Regions from separate parts of the Alteromonas sp. KC3 genome, predicted to be linked through region 4. Evidence: predicted binding sites of a transcription regulator. Region 4 holds the regulator's gene; each other region holds the start of a gene.

Region 1 (4,148 bases), 1.9 Mb from region 4:
GTGTAAAGGTGCTGTTGGACAATGAAGACATGGCTAATGCAGCGACTGAAGCGCAACAACTTCAGGCTCAGTGGAAGCAAGTTGGTCATGCGGGTAAACGCGAAGAGAGTAGGCTCTGGGCTGAGTTTAAAGCGGTTAATGATGCTGTTTTTGAAAAGTTGAAAGCACAGCGACAATCGCAAAGCAGTGCGTTTGATAAACAAGCCAGCGAATTGGATGCAGCCATTGCTGTAATTGACATCCACGCCCATGACTTTGACGAGAGAATTCATGCGTTGTCAGAAAATGCGCAGTCGCTGCCTAAAGCGCTGCGTACTAAGCTAGAAAAGAAGATCGCGCGCCTTGAGACTAATCGTGACGAAGCAGAGCTAAATAAGCAAGAGCAAGTGCTCAAGCAAAAAGTGAATGCACTTGTCTCACTGGTACAATCGAAAGTAACTGATTTAAGTGAAGATGAAGCGTCACTTAAAGCCACGTTAGGTAAACGATGGACTTCCCTATTAGAACAATCTACTCAAGTGGATGACACATCGAACACTTTGCATGACAGGCAGTGGCTTACTGTTGCGTTAGAAGTGAGTACAGATATGCCTAGCCCTGAACAAGATGCCTCTATACGTTCGAGTGTACAGCTTAAGATGATGACAGCAAAACTTGAACAAGGTGTGTCTTCAACGGCGTCCGACATTTTAGCCGATTGGTTAACGGTGGCGACGATAACCGAATCTGATAAACCGTTTATACAACGATTAAGTGCTGTGCTGAATGCGCATCCAGAGGTGCTGGCATAAATGGAAAATACGGTAGAGTTTGAATTCGAAAGCGAAATGTCAGCGTACCGATTTCTCAATACTGTAAAGCATATCGATGCTGAAGGGTTAAAAGTGAAATTTGGTCGCAGCGATCACCACGTGAGTGTTAAGTATCGCTATATACTCGGGCAGTTTGATATTACGTTAAGCACCTTAGATGATCTCGCACGAGAATTAGGCGGTCAGGAAGTGTAGTGGAAGCTTGCTTTACAGACAGGAACAAAAAAGCCAGACAATGTCTGGCTTTTTCATCGGTGATTGTCTAGCAATCTTTATCTTCAGCGTCTACGCCTTCTTTCACATCTTCACAAGCGTCTTCTACTGCGTTACCTGCATCAGTAACGATTTCGTCTAGCTCTTCACCTGCGTCTTCTGCTTCACCATCACCACATGCGGCGAGTGAAAGAGCAAAAGCTGAAGCAACTAGTACCTTTGACAAATTTTTAAATGAAAACATATCCTTACTCCTTTTCCTTGAATTAAATCTTATCTAGACCTTAGGCGATCGACCACGTAGCGCATTTGCGATAAGTGAAATTACTAGCAGCGCGATAAACACAAAGAATAGAAACTGTGCGATACCTGTTGCTGCACCTGCGATGCCTCCAAAGCCAAAAACTGCTGCAATAATGGCGATAATAAAAAATGTAATTGCCCAACCTAACATAGCTAATTCCTCTTATTGCTTCCGTTACATTCACAATAGGTAATGCTAACTTTGTGCCTCTTTGCTATCTGTATGTTTTATAAGTAAAAACTTGAGTTTCTATTTTTTTAAGTACGTGTTGTTGTCTCCAAAGCTATTCGGCTTTACAGTATTTTTTGCACTTTTTACACAGCTCACTTAACGTAGTAGTTTTACAGGTGAACGTGGTAATAATAATCACGACAAGGAGCGCGCTATGGCAAATACACACTCAGCTTTTATTGGTTTGATGCAACGAGCGAAAAACGTAAAGCGTTGGCCGCTAATGGCGCAATTCCAAGACGAGATGCTTTCTACCCACATTTACGAGGCATCTGTCGTTGCGCATATGTTGGGCGCGATTGCGTGTGATGTGTTTGGTGAAGACATAAATCCTGATCGCGTGGCGGCGATGGCGATTTTTCATGAGGGAAGCGAAATTGCAGGAATGAGTGATATACCAAGCCCCGTCAAGTATCACGATCCAGAAACTACAGCTGCAATAAAAAAGCTTGAGCGCCGTTTTGAAGCGATGTTAATAAAAACCTTACCCGAAGCATTACAGGCTAGATACACACCGCTAATTGAGCAAGACAAGGACGATGAGCATGTTGTACTTGCAAAAGCCGCTGATGTGCTTTGTGCTTATCTTAAATGTGATTATGAACTTGCAAAATCGAACTGTGAATTTTCCAATGCTATGCAAGAAATGGAAGTACAGTTAAAGGGCTATAGAGATCGGTTAAAAGCCGTAGATTACTTTTGCCAAATCTTCTTAGAAGATGCTAAGGGCACGCTCGACGAACAGACCAAAGACCTTGAGTGGATTGAACGGGCGAATACACTACATTTAGACAGTAATTAGCGCTGTTTTTTGTTACCGCTGGAACACCGCTATTTCACGATGTTCCAGCGGTCGCAACGCATTATGCTCAGATTCATTGCTCAGATTAATTTGAAGCGGGGTTGTAGGGTAAAGACGATTGGTGAGCAACGATACGCAAATCTCCATCGCTGTCTTTCACATAAGCAAAGGTATACTCAACCTTAGTCTCACCGCCAGAGGTGTCAGTAAAAAAATAATTGCCCATGGCTACTGCCATACGACAGCTATTATTGATAATGCCCACATTATCAAACTTAACATTGGTATAGGGCTTAATTGCAAAACCTTTGTCTTCAGCATATGCATCGTTGCCCCCAACAAAGTAAGAGAGTGCTGCGTCGAAACTAGAGCGAAACTGATCATTAGCTGCCAATGTAGGTTTAAATAGTACGCTGCTTAGATCGTATCCGTACATGTCTTGAATAAAATCAGCGGCCTCTAGGGCATAATCCCCGTTGTTTGAATATACGCTACCGATCCTAACAATACCGTTGCCCCACATTTTTTGTGCATTAACGACTTCTCTTTCCGTAATACACTCATCTGAGTAGAGAAGCGCATTATCTATTGCCTTTGCTTGTAAGGTTGAATTTTTATTTAACTTGGAATCAGCTACCTGAGTCTTAGCCACCGCACTGCATCCCGTTGTCACGCATACTGTTGTCATTACCAAGGCTATTTTCGTAAATTGTGTTGATAGTGTTTTCATCGCTGGACTCCTTAAGTCTGCAAATACGTAAAACCTACTTCACTACCAACTCTTTAAGAAAGGAAGAATCGTAGTGACATGCTTTAAGGATATACAGCGTTGATGACATGCGCTTTCATGCAAGATTAAAAGCAGATTAACAGCGCATGAACCCACTTTTAGCTAGAGCCTGTCAATAAGTGATAAAAAAAGCGCGATTTCACAAGTGAAACGCGCTTTACAACACAAGAAATTGGTTTAATTTAACGGTGCTAGTTTTTCGGTTTGAGAGGTTTTGCAAGTAGCTCAGATACACTTAATGCGTTTTTGTGAAGCTCATTGGGACTATTTGCCATTTCTATAGTAATTGTGTAGTAAATGTTATTTATCTGAGTTTTCACTACGTCGTTGGACGTTGCGCCAGCCATGGGCTGGGCGACGTTGTCACAGCCAGACATAGTGCATTGTTTGTCATTTGGTAAAACTACAGGTTTATCATTAGTAGCCACAATTTCTCTTGCGAGAACAGGTTTTTTGTCAACGTTAGTTTTTTGTACCGCAAGGAATGTAAACCCTTCTTGCTGGGCAATTTCTGCCGCGCGATGTAAGGCGTATTGCTGAACCAAGTCTGCCGGGGTTTTGTCTGTTGCTTTAAATCGCACTTGATAGGTATTGCCTGAAATCTTCTCACTTGAATAGCCATAGCCGCCCTTAGTTGTCGAAGCTTTATAAGGGGTAGGGGCTGCCACAGGCGTTGATGAGCATGCTGCGAGTCCTCCCAATACAAAAACGCTCGCGCAAAGTGCGCAGGCTCGCTTAGTGAAATTACGTTTTCTAGTGACATTGCTCATCAGACAAATTCCTTGTACTTCGTGCTGATTTTATTGAAATAGCGATAGTAGCGCCGTGCGGCTAATCGCCATAAGTGCTTGATTTCGTCTTGCTTTAGGTTTTGCATCGCTGGCGCCTTTGTACGCGCCAACACCCGCGATACCTATGATTGTTTCGGGTTTACCCATTAATAGTTTACATTGCCTCTTTGCTTGGGTAAGTGCAACCTCGGCATTGTGTTTTTGT
Region 2 (4,148 bases), 1.6 Mb from region 4:
CGTTTGTTGCCCATACTCACTGTACGCCCACTGAGTGATTTTGCAGGGTGACGGTCTGGCCCTACAAGACCCGCAAGACGAACACAAGTGAGCTTAGTCCTGCTGCTTGGTAAACCTACTTGCTCTGACAAATATTGCTCTATAGCCACATGTGCTTTCGCCGATGCCGTCTCAGGGGATAGTGGGGCAGTCTCGTCTAGTATGTTATCAGTGCTGTCACCATAAACGGATGTTGTACTGATAAAAACGATATGTGCAACGTTTGATGCGATGGCATCATCGATAAGTGCACACATCTTCTCAGTAAAGGCGCCTAAGTCAGTGTTGCGTCTTCCTGGGGGAATATTAATGACGAACGTGGCATTTGATAAGTGAGTACAAAGTTCGGCTGTATCATCGCCTAACGCAAACTGAACAGCATTTATTCCTTGTTGAGAAAGCGCAGTGCGTTTTTCACTGCTTCTTGTTGTCCCTACAATAGGCATATGCTGTTTAAGCGCGTCACCAAGATAACCTGCGAGCCAGCCATATCCACTAATTACGAGTTTTTGCTGCATGGTGTTTTCTTTATTGAAGTGTGTATGAAACTAAGATGATTACTTAGGATTTTAAAACAGGCAAGGGCTATGAAGACGAAACACTTAACCAGCGTGACAGGAATCGCTATTTTATACCAAAACGCCGAGCTCTAAGCTCGGCGCAGTATTCTTTTTGGGATTTTCAGGCAATTACATTTTCATTTCGCCATGGCTATCTAAATCAAGTAAGTTGAGATCGTCTAGCCCTGAGATAGATGCCTGCATTTGGCTTTCTGCATAGTCTGCTTTTTTAAGCACTTCGCACAGTGCGTTGCCTTTTTCTTCCAACGCCGCAGCTTGAGACTCCAGTCTGAACTCAAGGTCTTCGCCCCACGTCTCCATTCTTTGTTCAAACTCATCCATGTCACCACCTTCCCATAGCATTTGCGTACCAAGTGCAATCAAAATTCTGCCCATTGATTCGCTAATAAGTGATTCAAGTTCTGCTTCAAATTCTTGCTCCCAACTTTCGTCAAACCAGCCTGGCTCGTCAAATTTTGTCGAGTCTACACGGATGTTACCAGCATCATCATAAAACGAGGCTGAAAGCTTTGTTTCTAAATTAGTGAACAAGGTTTGAAAATCATCATCAAGTTCGTTATCGCCACCAAGCAGTTCAGAAAACACTTCTGTCACAGCAACATTCGCAATTTCCAAACCTTCACTTGCAATTGTTAAGGTCATTGGAATGGCCATATCGATGTTGTCATAGTACTCGGCAACCCATTTTTGTTGGTCGCTATTAAGCGCTACATCACGGCCATTTACCGTTAGGTTGTGAAATTTGTCGATAGTCATGACTGAACCGTTATCCATCTTGACGGTAAGATCGCCTTGGTAATACTGAATGTGTCCATCTAATTCGATATCACAACTATTGTTTTGGAAGCTTGTATTATGTGCCAATGCTTGGCCGCCAAATAAAGCACTTGCTACTGCAGCTGAAAGTAATAGTTTTTTCGACATTGTTATTTCCTTAATCAATAGTGACGAAGCAATTGGCATACACGTGTAGTTAGCTCGCATGCGTGCATGGTTATACGTAATTGTTTGAATAGTTGGGAAAGGTATTGCAATGCCCTTGCCAAAAAGATTTTTGTATAAAATACAATGTTTTATCTATTTTTGAGTTGCGAGCAAGACAAGCATTAATTAATTTTTTAGTGAAATGATCTATAAAGTAGTAATTTTGACCAAGATCAAAGGTTAGCGAAAGTCATCTTATTGTAGGTAATTAAACCGAGGTTAAGCATGTTCAAAACATTTTAATTGGTGCATAATACCGCCAATTATTTTAAGGGGTTACCACAATGGCTGATTGGATTAATGCAATTATGTTTGGTGTTGCGCTAATTGCCTTTACGCTTGGGCTAAGCAGCATCGTTATGGGCTTTATGACAGCGAAAGCTGGTGCTGAAGGCATGCAAGAAAAAATCGAGTATGGCTTCTTTGGTGTTACAGGCCTAGTGCTTTGCTTATTAATGGCATATGCAATTGCATAGTAGTACTTTTCAGAGTTAAATAAAAAAACCGGCTACACTAAGCCGGTTTTTTTGTGCCTTACTGAAGGCTTAGTCAGCTTGCTGATGGGGCTGTGATTCTGACTTAGATGGTGATTCTGACTTAGATGAGAGTACCGCCGATTCTCGCTGGGCCAATAACGACAAATGGCCGTCTCTTTGGTAAGCGCGTAAGTCGAATGGCGCAAGCATTGCCATAACGTGATCAAAAATATCAGCCTGAACCTTTTCGTATTTTACCCATGCTTTCTCAGCACTAAAGCAATAGATTTCCAGTGGAAGGCCTAATTCGTTAGGCGGTAGTTGGCGAACCATTAATGTCATTTCTTGATTAATGTTGGGGTGTTTGCGTAAATACGCTTCAAGATACGCCCTAAATGTACCAATATTGGTAAGTCGTCGGCTGTTGAGTAGGTCAGACTCATCAATGGAATAATCGCGATGATAAGCGCGTAACTCGTTTTTCTTCTTCTCTATATACTCATTGATATAACGAATACTTGAAAAACGCGCCAGCATGTCGTTATCACAAAGCTTTATAGAATGTACATCAATGTAAATAGCCCGCTTTATTCGACGTCCACCAGACTCTTGCATACCGCGCCAGTTCTTAACTGCTTCTGTCGTTAAGCTGTATGTCGGCAGGGTAGATATTGTGTTGTCCCAATTTTGGACTTTTACATTGGTGAGACCAATTTCTAAAATCTCGCCATCTACCTCGTACTTAGGCATGGCAATCCAGTCACCGGTGTTAAACATGCGGTTGGCGGCAATTTGGATACCCGCGACAAAACCTAAGATAGTATCTCTAAAAATAAGTAGAAGTACTGCAGCAAGTGCGGTTAACCCCGATACAATGAGTAACGGGCTCCTGTCTACTATCAGTGAAATACTCAGTAAAATAGCCACAATCGCAAACGCCAGCTTAGTGACTTGAATAAAGCCCGTTATTGGCGCTCTTCTAGATAGGGCTGAGGCGTTATAAACATCCTCGACAGTACTTAATAGCGCATACAGAGCTAGCAGCCCACTATACAACATATATAGTTGTGCACTTTTAATCACCATGCCATGCATGACGGCTACATCTTCAATGAGCACTGGAGTGGCGATGTAGATAAATAATGCTGGGAAAAGATGCATTAAGCGTCTAAAGAAACCATGCTCTTGAAGTGCATTGTCCCAGCGGTTATTTGATTTATAGACCCAATTGGCAATTTGAGGGCGAATGAGAAGACGCGCAATTATGTAAATAAACGCCGAGATAATTAAAATGCCACTCAGCGCGAGTACATTGTAGAGCGGGTCCTCAGTTGTGAGGCTCGGAAAAATATCGTTAATTAAATGGATAAAGGTATCGCGTATCGAGCTGCTCACTTCCATCGTTTACGACTCCAACAATTTCTTAATTCGGCTGTCTTTGTTTTTCCACAAATTGTTGAGCCAATCTTGGAAATAAAGACGGAACTCAGACTCTGAACGGTCTGACTCTTGTTGTAATTCAGGTATAGGAGTGACATTTACATCGATTACGATTTTTGTCATTTGCCCGCTTAACATTGCCATCATTGGATGACGCTTGTTTTCGGGGTACAGAAGGGAAATATCCAATACATTAGTGAACAATTCCCCCATAGCCGCTAGTGTAAACGACACGCCGCCTGCTTTTGGCGGGAGTAAATGGGCATACGGACTTTGTTTTGCGACATGCTTATCTGTAGTAAAGCGTGTTCCTTCAACAAAGTTGATAACTGTCGTAGGTACAGTTCTGAATTTTTCGCAATATGCCTTCGTGGTTTCTAAATCTTTGCCTTTCTTTTCAGGGTGCTTTTCCAGATATGCACGCGTGTATCTGTGCATAAAAGGCATATCAAGGGCCCAGGCTCCTAAACCAACAAACGGTAGCCAGATCAGCTCTTTTTTCAAGAAGAATTTGGGGGCAGGAATACGATGTGTAGCAAATTCAATGAGCAGAATTATATCCAGATAGCTCAAATGATTGGCAATAATAAGATACCAACGGTCTTTGGCTAATTCGCCGTGTACTGAG
Region 3 (4,148 bases), 350 kb from region 4:
TTCTGAAAAACTTTTTTTTGCCGTCATTCTTTTACCTGACTTTTACGCCGTGGCACTCGCCCAGTTTGACTAGTTACCAACCACATCTATCCGCTTACAGGAATTCTTCGCCGCCACCGCCGCCAAGCATAATTTCACCAGAGTCAGACAGACGACGAGCCACAGACAAGATTTCTTTTTGAGCGGTTTCCACTTCACTAATACGCACAGGACCGAGTGCTTCAAGGTCATCGTTAAGCATCTCAGCTGCACGTTTAGACATGTTACGCATGATCTTTTCTTTAAGCTCTTCGTCTGCACCTTTGATGGCTTTAAGTAGCGCATCTTGTTGTACTTCCCGCAATATGGCCTGAATGCCTTTATCATCAACATCCACCAAGTTGTCAAAGACAAACATAAGGTCTTGGATTTGCTGGCTCATTTCTTCATCTTGCTCACGGATAGCATCCATTAACTGCCCTTCGATTGCAGTATCTAGGTAGTTCATGATGTTGGCCGCCGACTTCAAGCCGCCCATTTTGGCTGCTTGAGTACCCGCTTGACCCGCAAACTGTTTCTCCATAATTTCGTTCAGTTCTTGTAGTGCCGCCGGTTGAACTTCTTCAAGGTTAGCAATACGCATGAGAAGGTCTAAGCGCACTTTCTCTGGGAATTGCGCCAAAATTTCTGCACTTTGCTCTGGCTCTAGGTAAGACAATACGATGGTTTGGATCTGCGGGTGCTCATTTCTAATGATACTGGCAACCTGCTTCGAATCCATCCATTTAAGTGAATCAAGACCTTTGGCACCGCTTCCCATCAATATTTGATCAATGAGGTTAGCGGCTTTATCTTCACCAAGTGCCGCGGTTAGTGCCCGTTTAACAAAGTCTTGGCTTTGGAAACCAATGGTGCTGTAGTTTTGAATTTCTTCAATAAAATGTTTGTGTACCGCAGTTATTTTCGTCTGCGTCATATCATCCACTTTGGCCATTTCAGTACCCAGTTTCTGTACTTGCTTTGGCTCTAAGTGTTTTAAAATTTGCGCCGCATCTTCTTCAGACAAACTCAATAGTAAGATTGCAGCTTTTTCGACGCCTTCTAATTTACTGACGTCGTATGACGGTTCTTCAACATTGGCGAGTTCTTCAGCCATAATTACTCTCTCACTACTCGTCTTGCATCAACCAGCCCTTCACTACTTGGGCTGAGAGTTCTGGTTCATTCGCTACAAGTGCTCTTACTGCTTTAAGCACATCTTCATCTTTGTGTAGGTCTGGTAACATTAACGAGCCATCCGGTGCAAAGCCGACTTGACCTTCATCGAATTCTGAGGTCAGCATGCTTATTGTATCATCACCAAGATCCAAACCTTCATCCGCATCAAACTCTTCTGCATCATTCGACTCATCAGGGTTAATTAAGCGGCGTAGCATTGGACGAATCACAAAAATGATAAGTACTATTATAACTAACCCACCAATAACTAGCTTAAGAATTGGTAGAAAACCTGGCTGCTCCCACAAAGGTACATCTTCTATCTCGCCAGCATCCATTCGAGTAAAGGGTACACTTACCACTTCTAGCGAGTCACCTCGCGTTACATCAAAGCCAATACCGCCTTGCAATAATCTGCGAATATTAAGTATTTCTTCCTGCTTACGTGGTGTTGGCGTTATCGCGCCATCTTCACCTGCAACTTGCGTGTAATCAACCGCCACAGATACGCTAAGTCTGCGAATGACACCCGTTTGTTTTTTGGTATGGCTAATTGTGGTGTCAAGCTCGTAGTTACGGGTTGATTCTTTGGCAGTTCGCCCTGGCATGATCTGCTGACTGGCTGAGCCTGCATTTTCTGGAATTGTTGAGTCTAATGGCGGTTGGTTTGATAGTGCGCCTGGAATGCCACCAACACCGCCACCCACACTATTTTCTTCCATGATCATTTCACTGCGCACAGCAGGTAAATCAGGGTTATAGCTACGTTGCGTTTGTTCCATGGCGGTAAAGTCCATGGTGACATCAGCTTGCGCGGTATAATTGCCAATGCCTAGTACGGGAATAAGAATGGCATCGATTTTTTCAAGATATTCTTGTTCGCGCTGACGTTCAATTTCGTATTCTTTGCGCGCTCGTGCACTCATCGAGTCTTGAGAGCCAGAGTTTAACAGGCGACCATTGCTATCGGTCACCGTTACTTTTGACGGCTCCATGTTTTGGACTGCTGATGCAACAATATCAACCACCGCATCTACTTCTTCACCGGCAATCACTGAACCGCGTTTTGCGGTGAGTACAACGGTAGCTGAGGCCTTTTTCTCACGGCGAGCAAACACATTCTCTTTTGGCATGGCCAACAATACTCGCGCCTTTTGGATACTCGCGATGTCTTCAATAGTTGAGGCAATCTGCTGCTCTCGAGCATGTTTGAGGCGTTCCATTTCTACACGTTGGCTTACCCCAAAGCCCATGTCTTGCATTATAATGTCGGTACCCGAATCACCCGCTTTAGTAAGCCCTTGACGCGTCATACCTAGGCGGATGTTCTGAAACTCATCACTACGCACATAGACCGTGTTACCCTCAAGCTTGTAGTCAATCTGATTGGCGTCCATGTAATCGAGGGTTTCTATTAGCTCTTGTGTCTCCATTTTAGCGAGTGGACGATAGTCGGGTTCTTGAGACCATATGAAAACAAAGATCGCGATGGCAACGCAGATAACCAGCACTACCACAAGCGCCACTTGGCGCATCATGTCTGTACTGCCCAAGGTGTCCATAAAACCAGACTTATTTTCTGGCTCGTTGTCTGCAGATTGGTGTTGATCTGGAATAGTTAAGTTTGTACCTGTTGCTTCAGCCATAACCTACCCCATTTATACCGGCATATTCATTATTTGTTTGTAGGCATCAAGTACTTTGTTACGCACTTGTACAGTCGCTTCAAAGGCGATGCCAGACTTCTCTTTAGCGAGCATGACTTCTGCCAAACTTAGGCTCGGATCACCCATTTCGAAACGCTGTTGCATGTCTTTTGAATTCAGCTGCATGTTATTGACGCCGTCTACCGCATGCTTGAGCATGGTGGCAAAGTCGCTTGCCGATGAGTTAATTTCATTAAGCTGCTGGGGCTCATTAACTTGAAGACGAGTTTGCCCAATCATGTTTTGCATTTCTTGATACAAACTGTTGGCTTTAACGTCCATAACCACTCCTAGAGTTCTTACACAACACGCCGCTGCTTTGGCGAATTTTTTATAGATAGAAGAGATTTAGCAATCACCTTGCCAACTTTATTTGGTGATATAAATCAACAAGTTAAACTTAAAAAGCTGAAGAATGCCAAATTTATGACACGACAATGGAAGAAACAACAAAAAACCGCCACCCAGTAAACTACAAAGGCGACGGCCGGCTATGAAACCAGTAAAAAGGTGCAACACAATGGCTATAGCCATTGTGAGTGGGGTATTACACTAAGCAGGCACTTCGATGCCATCCTCTCTCATGCGCGCAAGCTTGTAGCGCAGAGTTCTTGGGCTAATACCTAGCTTTTCTGCGACATCTTTTCGCTTACCATTACAAGAGACCAAGGTATCGAGGATAATTTGATGTTCTTGATAGCGAAGCTCTGAACCTAACTTGTTGTCTTCAACCTGCTCTGGAGTCGCATCAATAGTTACCTGAATATCCTCATCAATCATGAGATCGCTGGCATCAATTTCGCCGTTCTCACATAAGATGAGGGCACGCTGAACTACATTCTCTAGTTCGCGAACATTGCCCGGCCAACTATACTGACTAAGCTTGTTTCGGGCTGCCGCACTTAATCTTATTGTACCCAAACCTTGTGATGAGGCGTGTCTATTCACTAGATGCTCAGCCAGCGGTACTATGTCACCGGGGCGCTGAGCGAGTGGACGCCACTCAATTGGAAACACATTTAATCGGTAATATAAGTCTTCTCTGAACTCACCTGCGTCTACCGCTTTTCTTAAATCTCGGTTGCTCGTGGCGATAACTCGCACATTCAATTTTACGGTCTTACGCCCACCAAGTCGCTCAACCTCGCGCTCTTGCAATACTCGCAATAGCTTTGCCTGTAGCGCTAAGTCCATTTCGGTGATTTCATCTAATAACAACGTGCCGTCTTGAGCTTGTTCAAACTT
Region 4 (4,148 bases):
AGTTGTACCAGTTGCGTGGCAGCACGGGCATGAAGCCCCAATTTATTAACGATTGTGAGTGTTTTCTCAATAATCATTACTGGTTCAACTCTCTGTGACGGATTTGAACGTCTGGATGAATTTCCAAAAATGTTTTTGATAACGCTTGGGCGATGTATACCGAGCGATGCTGTCCGCCAGTACAACCAATTGCCACGGTGACATAACTGCGATTATTGCGCTCTAAATGTGGAAGCCACGTTGTGATCAGGTTCTGTATTTGCCAAATAAATTTTGTTACTACAGGTTGAGAACCTAAAAATACTTCAACAGGCGCGTCTAGCCCAGTCAAGTGCTTTAAATCGGGTTCCCAATGAGGGTTGGGCAAAAAACGCGCATCAAATACATAGTCTGCATCTTTGGGAATGCCGTGCTTAAAGCCGAATGACTCAAACACAAGCACTAATCGCGAGCTTTTCTTACCAAGAATACGTTCGCGTATTAGCTCAGCGAGTTGATGAATAGTGAGTTTGTCGGTATCCAAATAGAGATCGGCTCGCTCGACAATAGGGGCCAGCAGCGCTGACTCTGCGCGAATGGCTTCAGAGAGAGACTTGTTGAGCTTGGCCAGCGGGTGCAATCTGCGTGTTTCGCTAAAACGCTTAACGAGCACATCATCACTAGCATCAATATACACAATGGTCATCGACCAAGACGAAGGCAGGTAATCAAGTATTTCAACTAAATCGTCTGGATTTTTAGGCAGGTTACGTACGTCTATGCTAACGGCGACTTGGTCGTATTCATCAACCACTGTGTGCGTTAGCGTAGGGAGCAAGTTAACCGGAATATTGTCAACGCAGTAATACCCTAAGTCTTCAAGAGCGCGCAGTGCAATTGATTTTCCTGAGCCCGAACGACCACTGATAATAATCAGCTTCACTTATATTCTCCCTTTACACTGATAAGCGCTTAATGCAGTAATGTTGTATAGCAGCGAGTTACGCTAACGCATTTATAATGTCATCGCTTGTGGTAGCACGCCTTATTGCCTTAATAGTGTCTTTATTACTCAGTTTGCCAGCGACTGTGGCTAGTGTTTGTAGATGACCTTCGGTTTGTTCTTCAGGTACTAATAGTGCAAAGAAAATATCGACAGGTTTTTCATCTAGCGCATCAAAATCAATAGCTGGTGTGCTGGTAACAACAATGGCAATAACTCTATCAAGGCCAGCTAAGCGACCATGGGGAAGGGCAATGCCGTTTCCGATACCTGTGCTACCCATTCGTTCTCTCGCCAACAAACTATTCAGTACTGTCGACTGGTCGATATGCGCGTTGTTCTTCGCAGCAATATCGGCAATGATCTCTAAAATACGCTTTTTACTATTACATTGAACCGCACATTCAGTGCGGTCCAGACTTACGATGGCTTGTATATCCATACTTAATTAACTACTAGTGCTTTTTAAGTTTTTCCTTATGCTTGATTACCTGCCGGTCGAGTTTATCAACCATGCTGTCAATCGCCGCATACATGTCGGTATTTTCTGAGGATGCGAATACTTCAGCGCCACTTAAGTGAACTGTCGCTTCTGCTTTTTGGTTTAATTTTTCAACGTTCAGGATGACATGCACATTAGAAATGTGATCAAAGTGACGTTCAAGTTTGCTGAACTTCGTATCGACATAATTACGCAAAGAGTCGGTGATTTCGACATGATGACCAGTAAGGTTGATTTGCATATTTCGTCTTCCTTATATTATTAAGCCCGTTAAATAAGGCTCTTGCGTTGGTTCGACGGCGGGATCGATAACGATTCCCGGTACTTTGCTATTGTCCGCCGGGCAACTTTAATGCCTTGCTCGGCCAACAATGAAGCAATCTTGCTATCACTTAGTGGTTTACTGGGTTTTTCAGCTGCCACCAGTTTTTTGATCAATGCACGAATGGCGGTTGATGAACATTCACCACCTGACTCCGTTGCAACATGGCTAGAGAAGAAATACTTCAACTCGAAGATGCCACGAGGGGTATGCATGTATTTTTGTGTTGTCACACGTGAAATAGTCGATTCGTGCATATCTACCATTTCTGCGACATCATTTAATACCATTGGTTTCATCATTTCTGGGCCATGTTCAAAAAAGCCCATTTGTTGCTGCACAATACAATTTGCTACCTTCATCAGTGTGTCGTTACGCGACTCTAGGCTTTTGATAAACCACTTGGCTTCTTGCATGTGTGAGCGGATAAATTGTGAATCGCTACTGTTCTTTGCACGGCGACTCATTGCGGCATATTGTTGATTGACGCTAAGTTTTGGCAGGCTATCAGGGTTCAGCTCAACCACCCAACGGCCATTCTTTTTGGTAACCGATACATCTGGAATAACGTACTCAGGTTCTTTAGTAACTAAAGCACTACCTGGGCGAGGATTCAAGGTTTGCAGCAAACGCATAGCCTCGCGAAGCTGATCTTCTTTCAATCGGCTCTTGCGCATTAAGGTGCGGTAATCTTTGCTGCTCAGCAAATCAGAATAGTCTTCTATTAACTGCTTTGCCTCGGCAAGCCATGGTGTATCATCTGCGAATTGGCGAAGCTGTACCATCAAGCACTCTTGTGGGGTGCGCGAACCAGAACCAATGGGATCGAACATTTGAATGCGCTTTAATACACATTCTACTTCGTCCATTTCAATGAGTTCCTCTTCATCTTCGCCAGAGGCTTCTTGCGCGTTAACCGCCTCTAAAATCTCTTCAAGAGTAACGGTTAGATACCCTGACTCATCGATAGAATCAATGATAGCCATTGCAATGGCACGGTCGGTGTCAGAAAAAGGGGTGAGGCGCATCTGCCACAATAGATGTTCTTGTATGTCCTCAGTCGTTTCACCTTGGAAAATTTGTTCGTCGTCACTGGCAGGTCCTGGTGCCGGCGCAGACGATGCTGAATAATACTCATCCCATGTGCTATCGATTGGCAATTCGTCTGGAAGATCATTTTTTTCTAGTGCATCGCCAGCTTCCAAAGTATCACTTGATGCAGTGGCAGAAGCTTCTACCCCACTGTCATCATTATCGATGTTATTTTTTTCAAGCTGAGGCTCGTCGTGGCCTTCTTCAACTTCTAATAGCGGGTTTGAATCCAACGCTTCTTGAATTTCTTGTTGAAGATCGAGCGTAGAAAGCTGCAACAGTTTAATGGCCTGCTGCAACTGAGGTGTCATGGTGAGTTGTTGGCTAAATTTTAGCTGTAAAGATGGTTTCATCTACGTCTTATTTAAATGCTCTAAATTGAATATACCTGAGCGAGATTGAAAAATGACAATCCGGTTACACTAACTATAGCCTGAATTGTTCGCCTAGGTATACATCCCTTACTTTTTGATTACTTAAAACCTGTTCCGCAGTTCCTTGCGCAATAAGCTCGCCATGACTCACAATGTACGCTTTTTCACAAACATCCAATGTTTCTCGTACGTTGTGGTCAGTGATAAGGATACCGATACCCCTATCTCGAAGATGTTGAATAATCTTCTTTATATCATTTACTGATATTGGATCAACACCAGCAAAAGGTTCATCCAATAAAATAAATTGTGGTTTAGCTGCAAGGGCGCGCGCAATTTCCACTCGGCGGCGTTCTCCCCCTGACAAACTCATCCCCGTACTATTACGTATATGGTTAATATTAAATTCATCAAGTAGCGCATCGGCTTCTTCTTCTTGCTGTTGTGAATTCAAATCTTTACGGGTTTGTAAAATTGCCATGATATTTTCATGCACAGTGAGCTTTCTAAATATAGATGCTTCCTGCGGGAGATAGCCAATTCCGCGGCGTGCACGCTCATGCATGGGCTGATGTGTTAACTCGTTGTCGTCAATTTCAATGGCGCCCTTATCAAGGGGAACAAGCCCAACAATCATATAAAATGTTGTGGTCTTACCAGCACCATTTGGGCCTAACAGCCCTACAATTTGACCTGTCGATACACTGAGGCTGACATCTCGGACAACCTGGCGTGATTTATACGCCTTAGCAAGGTTTCTTGCGCTCAAAGTAGCCATTGCTATTGGTTGCCCTCGTTATCTTGTTCGTTGTCCTTAGCATTCGTCTTGCGAATCGCTTCAGGAGTGAAAACAGTTGTCACTCTCCCTTCACCGTT

The links. The regulator sigma-54, encoded in region 4, starts transcription at its own class of promoters, with help from an activator protein. The targets are predictions, from matches to a motif close to GTTGGCACGNNNNTNGNNT.
Region 1: the regulator sigma-54 is predicted to act here: its motif matches at 1,522-1,540, upstream of JN178_RS12050 (DUF1328 domain-containing protein).
Region 2: the regulator sigma-54 is predicted to act here: its motif matches at 1,649-1,667, upstream of JN178_RS16655 (DUF2884 family protein).
Region 3: the regulator sigma-54 is predicted to act here: its motif matches at 3,253-3,271, upstream of fliE (flagellar hook-basal body complex protein FliE).

The regions. Positions count from the first base shown of each region.
Region 1 covers NZ_AP024235.1:2,683,516-2,687,663, reverse strand. Annotated here, with positions in the region: gene JN178_RS12065 (DUF349 domain-containing protein) at 1-791, shown strand, start outside; gene JN178_RS12060 (hypothetical protein) at 792-1,007, shown strand; gene JN178_RS12055 (hypothetical protein) at 1,075-1,269, opposite strand; gene JN178_RS12050 (DUF1328 domain-containing protein) at 1,303-1,479, opposite strand; gene yfbR (5'-deoxynucleotidase) at 1,715-2,362, shown strand; gene JN178_RS12040 (phosphoribosyl-AMP cyclohydrolase) at 2,448-3,092, opposite strand; gene JN178_RS12035 (CC0125/CC1285 family lipoprotein) at 3,344-3,922, opposite strand; gene JN178_RS12030 (hypothetical protein) at 3,953-4,148, opposite strand, start outside.
Region 2 covers NZ_AP024235.1:3,766,555-3,770,702, reverse strand. Annotated here, with positions in the region: gene JN178_RS16660 (NAD-dependent epimerase/dehydratase family protein) at 1-557, opposite strand, end outside; gene JN178_RS16655 (DUF2884 family protein) at 729-1,544, opposite strand; gene JN178_RS16650 (hypothetical protein) at 1,889-2,080, shown strand; gene JN178_RS16645 (mechanosensitive ion channel family protein) at 2,150-3,481, opposite strand; gene JN178_RS16640 (acyltransferase) at 3,485-4,148, opposite strand, start outside.
Region 3 covers NZ_AP024235.1:1,147,607-1,151,754, reverse strand. Annotated here, with positions in the region: gene fliH (flagellar assembly protein FliH) at 1-27, opposite strand, end outside; gene fliG (flagellar motor switch protein FliG) at 95-1,135, opposite strand; gene fliF (flagellar basal-body MS-ring/collar protein FliF) at 1,149-2,843, opposite strand; gene fliE (flagellar hook-basal body complex protein FliE) at 2,856-3,185, opposite strand; gene JN178_RS05090 (sigma-54-dependent transcriptional regulator) at 3,456-4,148, opposite strand, start outside.
Region 4 covers NZ_AP024235.1:799,018-803,165, forward strand. Annotated here, with positions in the region: gene JN178_RS03550 (HPr family phosphocarrier protein) at 1-77, opposite strand, end outside; gene rapZ (RNase adapter RapZ) at 77-922, opposite strand; gene ptsN (PTS IIA-like nitrogen regulatory protein PtsN) at 981-1,424, opposite strand; gene hpf (ribosome hibernation promoting factor) at 1,438-1,725, opposite strand; gene JN178_RS03570 (RNA polymerase factor sigma-54) at 1,755-3,251, opposite strand; gene lptB (LPS export ABC transporter ATP-binding protein) at 3,325-4,050, opposite strand; gene lptA (lipopolysaccharide transport periplasmic protein LptA) at 4,053-4,148, opposite strand, start outside.